Prochlorococcus marinus XMU1405: one gene and its partners. The main gene of each other region encodes a partner of the protein of the gene in region 2 in a complex. Links are inferred from orthologs where the notes say so. Each region holds a gene or a part of one and is shown on either strand. Other genes may lie near its edges.

Region 1 (3,076 bases), 120 kb from region 2 along the record:
AAAGAATTCTTAATGGGTTTTAAAAATGTTGGAGAAATACTACCTGATACAAAAATAAGAATTAACGAACAAGGATTAATCGAAATTAAATCAGCCAGAATTGGAATCGAAATAATAGACTCTTCAAAAACGAAAAATTTCAAAAATAAAAATGGGTGGTGGTGCACCGGTGATTTAGGTGAAATTAATCAAATCAATAATTCTTTATATTTAAACTTTCTTGGAAGAAGTGATAACGCATTTAATTCAGGAGGAGAAATCGTTTTTCCAAAAGTAATTGAATCTAGATTAAATGATTTCATTATGAAAGAAAATATCCCAATTAATAAATTCAATATTTCAAAAGTATCTAACAAATTATGGGGAAATAAAATTGAAGTAATTGTTGAATTTAGAGAACTTACAAATAATAAAAATATTGAAATTTATTTAAATTTATTAAAAAAATTTTCTCAAAGTTGGCCTAAACATGAAAAGCCTGAAAAGTGGATTGTTAAAAGCAAAAATACCATTACAGAAAAAATAAACTATAAATTTAAAAAATAATAATTAGCATTCTTTTAAATTTATACTCACATTTGAAGCCTCTATCCATCTTTCTAACTGATCGGGAAGTTCAATTTTATTTCTTGAATCAACATCTAAAGAACAATGTATAATTTTCCCTTCGGCTACTTTATTTCCGTTTTTTATAAAAAAGCTATTTACTTGGAACAAATAAGTATTAATTTTATGAGGGGCAATTTTTACTTTTAAGAAATCTCCAATTTTTATAGGAGCAAGAAAATTTGCTTCACAATTAACTATGGGAAAAATAATTTGACTTTTACGTGTAGAAAAATCTGGAAAAATATCTTGATAAGGGATCCCATAAATTTCAATACTTTCTTCCCAAGCTTCGTGCGACCATTTTAATAAGTTATGAAAATGAATTACACCTGCAGAATCACAATCACCAAATCTTACCTTCTTCTGCAATATTAACCAATCAGCGGGTTTCATTTAAAGAAATTATCTATCAACAGATCCCATAATGACATCTATTGAACCAAGGATTGCCATAATATCAGCGATTTTGGCACCTTTAAGAATATGAGGCAATATTTGCAGATTATTTAAATCAGCTGCTCTGATTTTAAATCTCCATGGGGTAACTTCATTATTTCCTTGAATAAATACACCTATTTCTCCTTTGCCGGACTCTAATCTTGTATATAATTCTCCGTTAGGAATTTTAAAAGTTGGAGCAACTTTCTTAGCTACATATTGATAGTCAATACCGAATATTTCACTTTTCTTATCTTCAGTCGCCATTCTTTGAGCTTCTAAATTTTCTGTTGGACCTCCTGGAATCATTTTGCAGGCTTGGCGAATGATGCTTAGTGATTGTCTCATCTCTTCAACTCTTACTCGATATCTCGCATAACAATCTCCTTCTTTTTCAGAAGCAATCTGCCAATCAAAATCGTCATAACATTCATAACTATCGACTTTCCTTAAATCCCAGGAAACCCCAGAAGCTCTTAGCATTGGCCCAGACAAAGACCAATTAATTGCCTGGTCTCTTTGTATTGTTCCAAGACCTTCAATTCTTTTTCTAAAAATTGGATTATTTGTTATTAATTTTTCGTATTCATCTATCTTAGGACCGAACCAATCGCAAAAGTCTATACATTTTTCTAACCATCCATATGGTAGATCACATGCTACTCCACCTATTCTAAAGAAATTATTATTTATTAGTCTTTGTCCAGTAGCAGCTTCCCAGAGATCATAGATCATCTCTCTTTCTCTAAAAATATAGAAAAATGGAGTTTGAGCACCTACATCTGCTAAAAAGGGACCAAGCCATAAAAGATGATTAGCAATACGATTTAGTTCGAGCATGAGAACTCTGATGTAACTAGCTCTTTTGGGAACTGGAATATTAGCTAATCTCTCAGGAGCATTTACTACAATAGCTTCATAAAACATTCCTGCGGCATAATCCATTCTGCTTACATAAGGGACATACATTACATTTGTCCTATTTTCAGCTATCTTTTCCATTCCTCTATGTAAATATCCAATTACCGGCTCACAATCAATGACATTCTCACCATCAAGAGTTACAACTAACCTTAAAACCCCATGCATTGAGGGATGGTGAGGGCCAAAATTGACCACCATTGGTTCTGTTCTAGTCTCTAGCTGAGCCATTCAAAATTTAACTTCTAAACAAATCTTAGTCGAAAGTTATGCAAAATGACCTATCTGATTCATCTTTTTTCAATCATAAATCAGTTATGACAGATGAGATTATGGCCTCATTAGAGCATTACCCACTGATACATAACAATCGACTTAAGGGAATAGACGCAACTTTAGGCGGAGGCGGGCACTCTTATCAATTATTGAGAAAATATTCTGATTTACATATAATTGGACTTGATCAAGATCCATTCGCGAGAAAATCAGCATCAAAAAAACTTGATGAGTTTAAAAATAGGATTGATATAAGGGCTTCAAATTTTGCGGATTTTGTACCAAAAGAAAAAGTTTCTTTTGTGATTGCAGATCTTGGAGTAAATAGTAACCAAATTGATGACCCTAAAAGAGGATTTAGTTTCCAAAAAGATGGTCCACTTGATATGCGCATGAATCCTTTTCTTGATGTTGATGCAGAAAAATTAGTTGAGGCTTTAAATGAAAAAGATCTAGCTAATCTAATATATAAATACGGAGAGGAGAGATTATCAAGAAAGATTGCTAGGAAAATAAAATTGGATTTGAAGGAAAATGGGAAATATTCTGGAACAAAAGAGTTAGCTTATTCTATTGCAGGCTGCTTCCCACCAAAACAAAGACATAAAAAAATACATCCAGCAACAAGAACATTTCAAGCACTAAGAATTGCTGTTAATAAAGAAATTGAAGTATTAGAAAAATTTTTGCAAGTTGTACCTGAATGGCTTTTGCCAGGGGGTATTATTTCTATTATTAGCTTTCATTCCCTTGAGGATAGGTTGGTAAAAAGTTGTTTTAAGAATGATCAAAGACTAAAAAACCTGACAAAAAAGCCAATAACTCCTTCCGA
Region 2 (3,090 bases):
TAGGAGACGAAAGTTCTCTTCACTTGGTAAATCTAAATTTCTTTTTTCCCAATTTTCTCCTCCATCATTAGATTCCATAATAAGCCTGTTAGAGCCTACTAAAAATCCATTTCTATCATCTATAAAATCAACATCTAATGCATTAGCCTGGTCTTCAAACTTAATTGTTTTCCAAGGGCTGCTATCACTCATCTTTACTCCTGTAGATGAACAACTGCTCAATACAAAACAAAGAAGAACTGATAAAAGAAGATTGGGAATACTAGTAAAAATTTTTTTCATCTGTATATATTAATGCAAAGAGTACAAAGAAAGGAATATAGCAGCAGCAAAAGCCAGGCCTCCAAAAATCAATATGTTTTTTTGTCCAGGAGGTAAACTATTAAAACCAAACCCATAAACTAAATTTTCTTCAAAACCACTAGGTTTAGATTTGGGACCTATATCCTTGTAAAAATTTTTACCTGCTCGACAAACAGGGCAAGCGAAAGTATTCCCATCCAAATCTGAAAAAGGAGTATTTTTAGGTATGTTTAATTTTTTATTTCCTTCAGACGGATCATAAATGTATCCACAGCTTCTACATTCGAATCTATTTTGTTCTAAATTAAAGACAGGTTGTTCAACTTTTACTCCTGAGATATTTTCAGAAGGTTTTATCTTCTCAAGGTCTTCAACTATTTTGTTTTCCTCAGAGGCTGGTTGAATGTTTTCACTCACGGTTTATTATTGTTCTTTAAGAACTTTAAAAGATTTTGCTTCATTAAGCGACTTTTATTCAAAATTAATTTTTTAAGATGTTTGTATTAACTGGCTATGAATATTTTTTAGGTTTCCTTCTAATTGCCGCAGCAGTTCCAATTCTAGCTCTAATTACTAACCTCATCGTTGCCCCAAAAGGTAGAACAGGGGAAAGAAAGCTTACATACGAATCAGGAATGGAGCCTATAGGGGGAGCATGGATTCAATTTAATATTCGTTATTACATGTTTGCCTTAGTTTTCGTTATATTTGATGTTGAGACAGTATTCCTTTATCCTTGGGCTGTTGCTTTCAATAGATTAGGATTATTAGCCTTTATTGAGGCTTTAATTTTCATCGCAATACTTGTTATCGCTTTAGCATACGCATGGAGAAAAGGTGCTTTAGAATGGAGCTAAAAAAGTGAATCCACAATTATCCCCAAAAGCAATAAGAGAAATTCGAGAAGGAACTTGCAATCCTCTTGGTGCACCCCAAGTTACTACAGATTTAAGCGAAAATATTATATTAACAAGTTTAGACGATCTTCATAATTGGGCTAGATTAAGCAGTTTGTGGCCTCTCTTATACGGTACAGCTTGTTGTTTTATAGAATTTGCTGCCTTAATCGGATCTAGATTTGATTTTGATAGATTTGGTTTAGTACCTAGAAGCTCGCCAAGGCAAGCAGATCTGCTAATAGTTGCAGGAACAGTAACGATGAAGATGGCTCCAGCACTAGTAAGACTTTATGAACAAATGCCTGAACCTAAATATGTGATTGCGATGGGTGCCTGTACAATTACAGGAGGAATGTTCAGCGCTGATTCAACCACTGCTGTAAGAGGAGTTGATAAATTGATACCAGTAGATTTATACCTTCCTGGATGTCCACCAAGACCAGAAGCAATCTTTGATGCTGTTATTAAATTAAGAAAAAAAGTTGGTAATGAATCAATTTCAGAGAGGACAAAAACAGAACAAAATCACAGATATATGACATCTGATCACAAAATGAATCTTGTTTTCTCTGAAAATACTGGGGAATACCTCAACAAAACCTCAGCCAACGTTATTCCTTCCTCTAAAAAAGAAAAAATAACTGAATTGCCTGAAAATACCGAAAAAGCTGAAATTATTACCGAAGATTAATGGAAAAAGAAGATTTAGCCAAATCCTCAGATAATTCAATAGAAAAAGAAGGGGTTATAAGTCAATATTTATCTCAAGAAGGAATTCCAAATCAATCTTTATCTGATGATCACATAGGAATTGAAAACATTTCTGTGGAACCTAACAAATTATATGAAGCAGTTTCAGCTTTAAAAAATTACGGATTCAACTATCTCCAATGTCAAGGAGGATACGATGAGGGGCCTGGTAAAAATCTTGTAAGTTTCTACCATTTTATAACTGTTAATGATTTACAAAAAATCGAAAAAATTAATGAAGTCAGATTAAAAGTTTTCTTAAAAAGAGATTCTGATTTATCAATCCCTAGTTTATATAACATTTTTAAAGGAAGTGATTGGCAAGAAAGAGAAACTTTTGATATGTATGGAATAAATTTTATTGATCATCCAAATCCTAAAAGACTATTAATGCCTGAAGATTGGAGAGGATGGCCATTACGAAAAGATTATATTCAGCCAGATTTCTATGAACTTCAAGATGCGTATTAGTTTAATTTTTTTAATTTGCGGTATAAAAACATAACTGCTCTTGCGAGTCTCCTTTGATCATGTCTAAGAGTTGGAGTTATCCTTTTTGAATATAATGGTGCCTGCAAAACATAATAACCCTCAGATAATAATTTTTCTTTATTACATTGGACAGGCTCTGCCCCTCTACTTTCGTAATAGTCTACTAATGGAGACTTTTCAAATTTAATCTGAGATAAGATTGAGTTAAAAATTCGAGTATTAACTCCAAAATTTGATAATTGTTTTTCTATTGCTTTGATATGTTGATAAACATCAAGTCCATCTGTTTCTCCTGGCTGAGTCATCAAATTACTTATATATATTTTTGGGGCATTGCTTTGCAATAAGGCATCTACTATCTCTGGTACTAACAAATTTGGCAATAATGATGTGTATAGACTACCTGGGCCAAGAACAATTAAATCTGCTTCTTTTATGGATTCAAGAGCACTTGGTAGAGCAGAAGGATTTTCTGGTAGGTAACCAATCCTCGAAATTAATTTTTTAGATTTACTGATATTGCTTTCACCATAAATTTTTTCACCGTCTTCTAATTCGGCCCATAACATAACATCAATATTTGTTGCAGGTAAAACTTGACCTTGTACCGCCAAGACCTTACTAGAGGCCTGCACTGCCTTTTCTA
Region 3 (3,068 bases), 130 kb from region 2 along the record:
TTATTAAAAGGCTTAGTAGGGTTAAACATATTGATGTTGATATGATTCTTCTAGATTTAATGTCATTGATGGGCTTTAAATCTTCTTTTTTATTTACTAGCATAATTGCAAAAATTATTAATACATTAACTGCACCCACATAAACTAAAACTTGTGCTGCAGCAACAAAACTTGCATTTAAAAGAAGATATAATCCTGCTACACTCATGAAAACCCCTCCTAGAAGAAATGCAGAATAAACAATACTTTCTAGCAAGACAACCCCAAGTGCACCAATAAGGATAACTAAAGATAAAACTGTAAAACAAATAATTTGAGTTGTTATTGCAATAGACATAAATTAATTGAAATTAATTGTTTGAATTAGAAACTTTATCTTTATTTTCATTGGATTCTGATCTCATCCAATCATAGACTTCTTCAGGTAATTTACCAACTCTAGTATCTGAAGCTGAGATTTCATGAGGGTCCATGACACCTTTAGGTAGATAGGCGAGTTCTCTTAGAGGTTTAACTGAAGGATCTGTCGTGACGTTTGTGGGAAGTCTACCGAGTGCTACATTATCAAAATTTAGGTTGTGTCTGTCAAAAGTAGCTAATTCATATTCTTCGGTCATTGATAGACAATTAGTTGGGCAATATTCAACACAATTTCCGCAAAATATACAAACTCCAAAGTCTATAGAATAATTTCTAAGTTCCTTTTTTTTTGTTTCTTTGTTCATCACCCAATCAACTACTGGTAGATTTATGGGGCATACTCTCACGCAAACTTCACAAGCAATACATTTATCGAATTCATAATGTATTCTTCCTCTATATCTTTCAGAAGGTATTAATTTTTCATATGGATACTGGACAGTAACAGGTCTTCTTCGAAGATGATCAAAAGTTACTGATAGGCCACTATATAAGTATTTGCCTGCATTAAATGCTTCTTTGATATAGCTATTTATTTGTTGAAGAAAATTTTTCATTTTGAAGAATTTACTTAGTTATTTTATTTTAGTGGATTAATTTTAAATTTAAGTATTTTTACTTAAGTTTAACCACCAAAGAATTGTGGAAAAGCAAGTTTTAATCCTGCAGTTATCAAAAGATTAGCAAGAGAAATTGGAAGAAGAAACTTCCATCCTAGATCTAATAGTTGATCTATTCTTACTCTAGGAGTTGTCCAACGCAGTAATATTGCAATGAAAACTAAAAGATATGCTTTTAATACAGTCATTACAATTCCTATTGATGCAGTGAAAACTTGTATGAATGGTGCATTAATGGGCAAGTTTAAAAACTTAGCTATTAATTCAACTGGGATAGGAAAACCCCATCCTCCCAAATAGAGTATTGATACCAATAAAGCTGAAAGGATTAAATTAATGTAACTACCAAGGTAGAACAATGCGAATTTCATACCTGCATATTCAGTTTGATATCCTGCAACTAATTCTTCTTCAGCTTCAGGCAAGTCAAATGGAAGTCTCTCACATTCTGCAAGAGCACAAATCCAAAAGACTATAAAACCAACTGGTTGTCTCCATATATTCCAACTTAGGATCCCAGCACCACTTTGTTGGTTAACAATGTCAATAGTACTTAGTGAATTTGTCATTAGTACGATAGCAAGTACAGATAAAGCTAAAGGAATTTCATAACTTATCGATTGAGCTGCTGCTCTTAAACCTCCTAATAAAGAATATTTATTATTTGATGCGTATCCGCTCATAAGAAGTCCAATTGGCTGAATACTGCTTAAAGCTATCCATAGGAAAATTCCAATACCAACATTACTTATTAAAAGATTTTGTCCAAAAGGAACAATTAACCAAGACAGGATGACTGGAACAAGAACTAATATAGGTCCTGCAGTAAAGAGTATTCCATCCGCTTTAGCAGGAATAATATCTTCTTTGACAAGTAACTTAAGACCATCTGCAATTGGTTGGAGGACCCCAAGAGCTCCTGCATATTCGGGTCCTATTCTTTGTTGAGCAGCAGCAGATATTTTTCTTTCAAGCCAAACTGTTACCAAAACGCCAACAACTGCTGCTACCAAAACTAAAAGCATAGGTAGAGGGAGCCAAATTACATGAGCAATTTCGCTGGGAAGGCCAAAACCTTTTAAGAATTCATTAAAACTATATTCGAGATCTAATCCGTATTCCAAAATTTTAATGCTATTTATCTAATAGATTAACTCTTCACAATCAATATGTGTGTTTTTTTATGAAAAGCTGCAAATATTATTCTCTATTTTCTAGGCTGATCCAATCTCTTGGTGCTGCTCCTGTATAGATTTGAGATGGTCTAAAAATTCTATTTGCTCCAAGTTGTTCTCGCCAATGAGCTAGCCAACCAGCCACTCTAGATATGGCAAAAATTGGAGTAAATAAATCACGAGGAATACCAAGTTTTCTATAAACAAGACCAGAATAAAAGTCCACGTTAGGGAATATACCCTTAGGTCCAAGTCTTGGAATTGCCTCTGCTTCTAATGATTTAGCGACTTCATACATTTCATCTGCTCCAAATCTAATGAAAAGCTCTTCTGCCAGTTTTTGAAGAATTATTGCTCTTGGATCTTTGACTTTATATTCTCTGTGGCCGAAGCCCATTATCTTACTTTTATTTCTTATTGCGTTATCTAAAAAAGACCCAGCATTTTCTGAGGTTTTAATCTCTTCTAACATTGCAATCACATCCTCATTTGCTCCTCCGTGCAATGGGCCAGCAAGGGTTCCTACTGCAGAGGCGATGACAGCATATGGGTCCGTAAGAGTGCTTGCAGTAACTCTAGCGCTAAATGTACTGGCGTTTAAACTATGTTCGGCATGTAGAATTAAACACCTATCAAAAACTTTTGCAGCTATAGGATCTTGTTCTTTTTCAGTCAGCATGTAAAGAAAATTTGATGAGTAAGTTAAATCATCTCTAGGTTGAATAGGATCTTGTCCTTTTCTTATAAGTTGGAACGCGGCAATCATAGTAGGTATTTTTGCTATTAGTCTTATTACTGCGTTGTAAATGTAATTAGGATCATCTATCGCTCTACGTGAATAGAAGAGCCCTAA

Evidence for each region. Proteins that work in one complex are often made in the same cells at the same time.
Region 1: the proteins of HA148_RS01540 (region 2) and HA148_RS00920 are in contact, whole or in part, in a cryo-EM structure (PDB 6KHJ), measured with the Thermosynechococcus vestitus proteins. The link is inferred for Prochlorococcus marinus XMU1405 from one-to-one orthologs. Residues at the interface, in WP_011056552.1 of Thermosynechococcus vestitus: Leu46, Met47, Tyr48, Thr50, Ala51, Cys52, Phe54, Ile55, Glu56, Ala58, Ala59, Ile61, Gly62, Ser63, Arg64, Phe65, Asn76, Pro78, Thr89, Thr91, Lys93, Met94, Ala97, Leu101, Met123, Phe124, Ser126, Asp127, Ser128, Tyr129; in WP_011057128.1 of Thermosynechococcus vestitus: Pro17, His18, His19, Pro20, Ser21, Met22, Val25, Arg27, Met29, Thr31, Ile38, Asp39, Cys40, Glu41, Pro42, Val43, Ile44, Gly45, Tyr46, Leu47, His48, Arg49, Gly50, Met51, Lys53, Ile54, Asn57, Arg58, Pro65, Tyr66.
Region 3: the proteins of HA148_RS01540 (region 2) and nuoH are in contact, whole or in part, in a crystal structure (PDB 6Y11), measured with the Thermus thermophilus proteins. The link is inferred for Prochlorococcus marinus XMU1405 from one-to-one orthologs. Residues at the interface, in WP_096411117.1 of Thermus thermophilus: Arg16, Glu17, Gly18, Leu24, Leu27, Val28, Trp30, Gly31, Arg32, Asn34, Ser35, Trp37, Thr54, Asp55, Ala56, Asp59, Ala61, Arg62, Phe63, Gly64, Glu66, Val67, Phe68, Arg69, Ala70, Ser71, Arg73, Gln74, Ala75, Asp76; in WP_096411122.1 of Thermus thermophilus: Arg36, Val44, Arg45, Met46, Gly47, Pro48, Asn49, Arg50, Val51, Leu57, Gln58, Ala61, Asp62, Ile64, Lys65, Ile67, Phe68, Lys69, Glu70, Ile72, Val74, Glu223, Ala224, Glu225, His233, Thr234, Glu235, Tyr236, Ser237, Trp241.

Annotation. Positions count from the first base shown.
Region 1 is NZ_JAAORF010000001.1:168,120-171,195, reverse strand. The notes cover bases 106-3,076. They hold HA148_RS00920 (NAD(P)H-quinone oxidoreductase subunit H), read right to left. Parts: upstream 2,200-3,076; coding sequence 1,012-2,199; downstream 106-1,011. Other genes in these bases: rsmH (16S rRNA (cytosine(1402)-N(4))-methyltransferase RsmH), read left to right, coding at 2,238-3,076; HA148_RS00925 (acyl-CoA thioesterase), read right to left, coding at 550-1,002; HA148_RS00930 (AMP-binding protein), read left to right, coding at 106-546. In the rest of the region: more of HA148_RS00930, read left to right, coding at 1-105.
Region 2 is NZ_JAAORF010000001.1:283,088-286,177, reverse strand. What follows is about bases 44-3,028. They hold HA148_RS01540 (NADH dehydrogenase subunit K), read left to right. Parts: upstream 44-1,164; coding sequence 1,165-1,893; downstream 1,894-3,028. Other genes in these bases: HA148_RS01530 (gluconeogenesis factor YvcK family protein), read right to left, coding at 2,420-3,028; HA148_RS01535 (NAD(P)H-quinone oxidoreductase subunit J), read left to right, coding at 1,893-2,423; HA148_RS01545 (NAD(P)H-quinone oxidoreductase subunit 3), read left to right, coding at 798-1,160; HA148_RS01550 (rubredoxin), read right to left, coding at 292-720; HA148_RS01555 (photosynthesis system II assembly factor Ycf48), read right to left, coding at 44-282. Also shown: more of HA148_RS01555, read right to left, coding at 1-43; more of HA148_RS01530, read right to left, coding at 3,029-3,090. UniProt on the Escherichia coli protein: NDH-1 shuttles electrons from NADH, via FMN and iron-sulfur (Fe-S) centers, to quinones in the respiratory chain. The immediate electron acceptor for the enzyme in this species is ubiquinone.
Region 3 is NZ_JAAORF010000001.1:157,083-160,150, forward strand. The notes cover bases 106-3,068. They hold nuoH (NADH-quinone oxidoreductase subunit NuoH), read right to left. Parts: upstream 2,165-3,068; coding sequence 1,046-2,164; downstream 106-1,045. Other genes in these bases: HA148_RS00850 (NADH-quinone oxidoreductase subunit J), read right to left, coding at 106-337; ndhI (NAD(P)H-quinone oxidoreductase subunit I), read right to left, coding at 351-977; HA148_RS00865 (citrate synthase), read right to left, coding at 2,241-3,068. Outside these bases: more of HA148_RS00850, read right to left, coding at 1-105. UniProt on the Escherichia coli protein: NDH-1 shuttles electrons from NADH, via FMN and iron-sulfur (Fe-S) centers, to quinones in the respiratory chain. The immediate electron acceptor for the enzyme in this species is believed to be ubiquinone.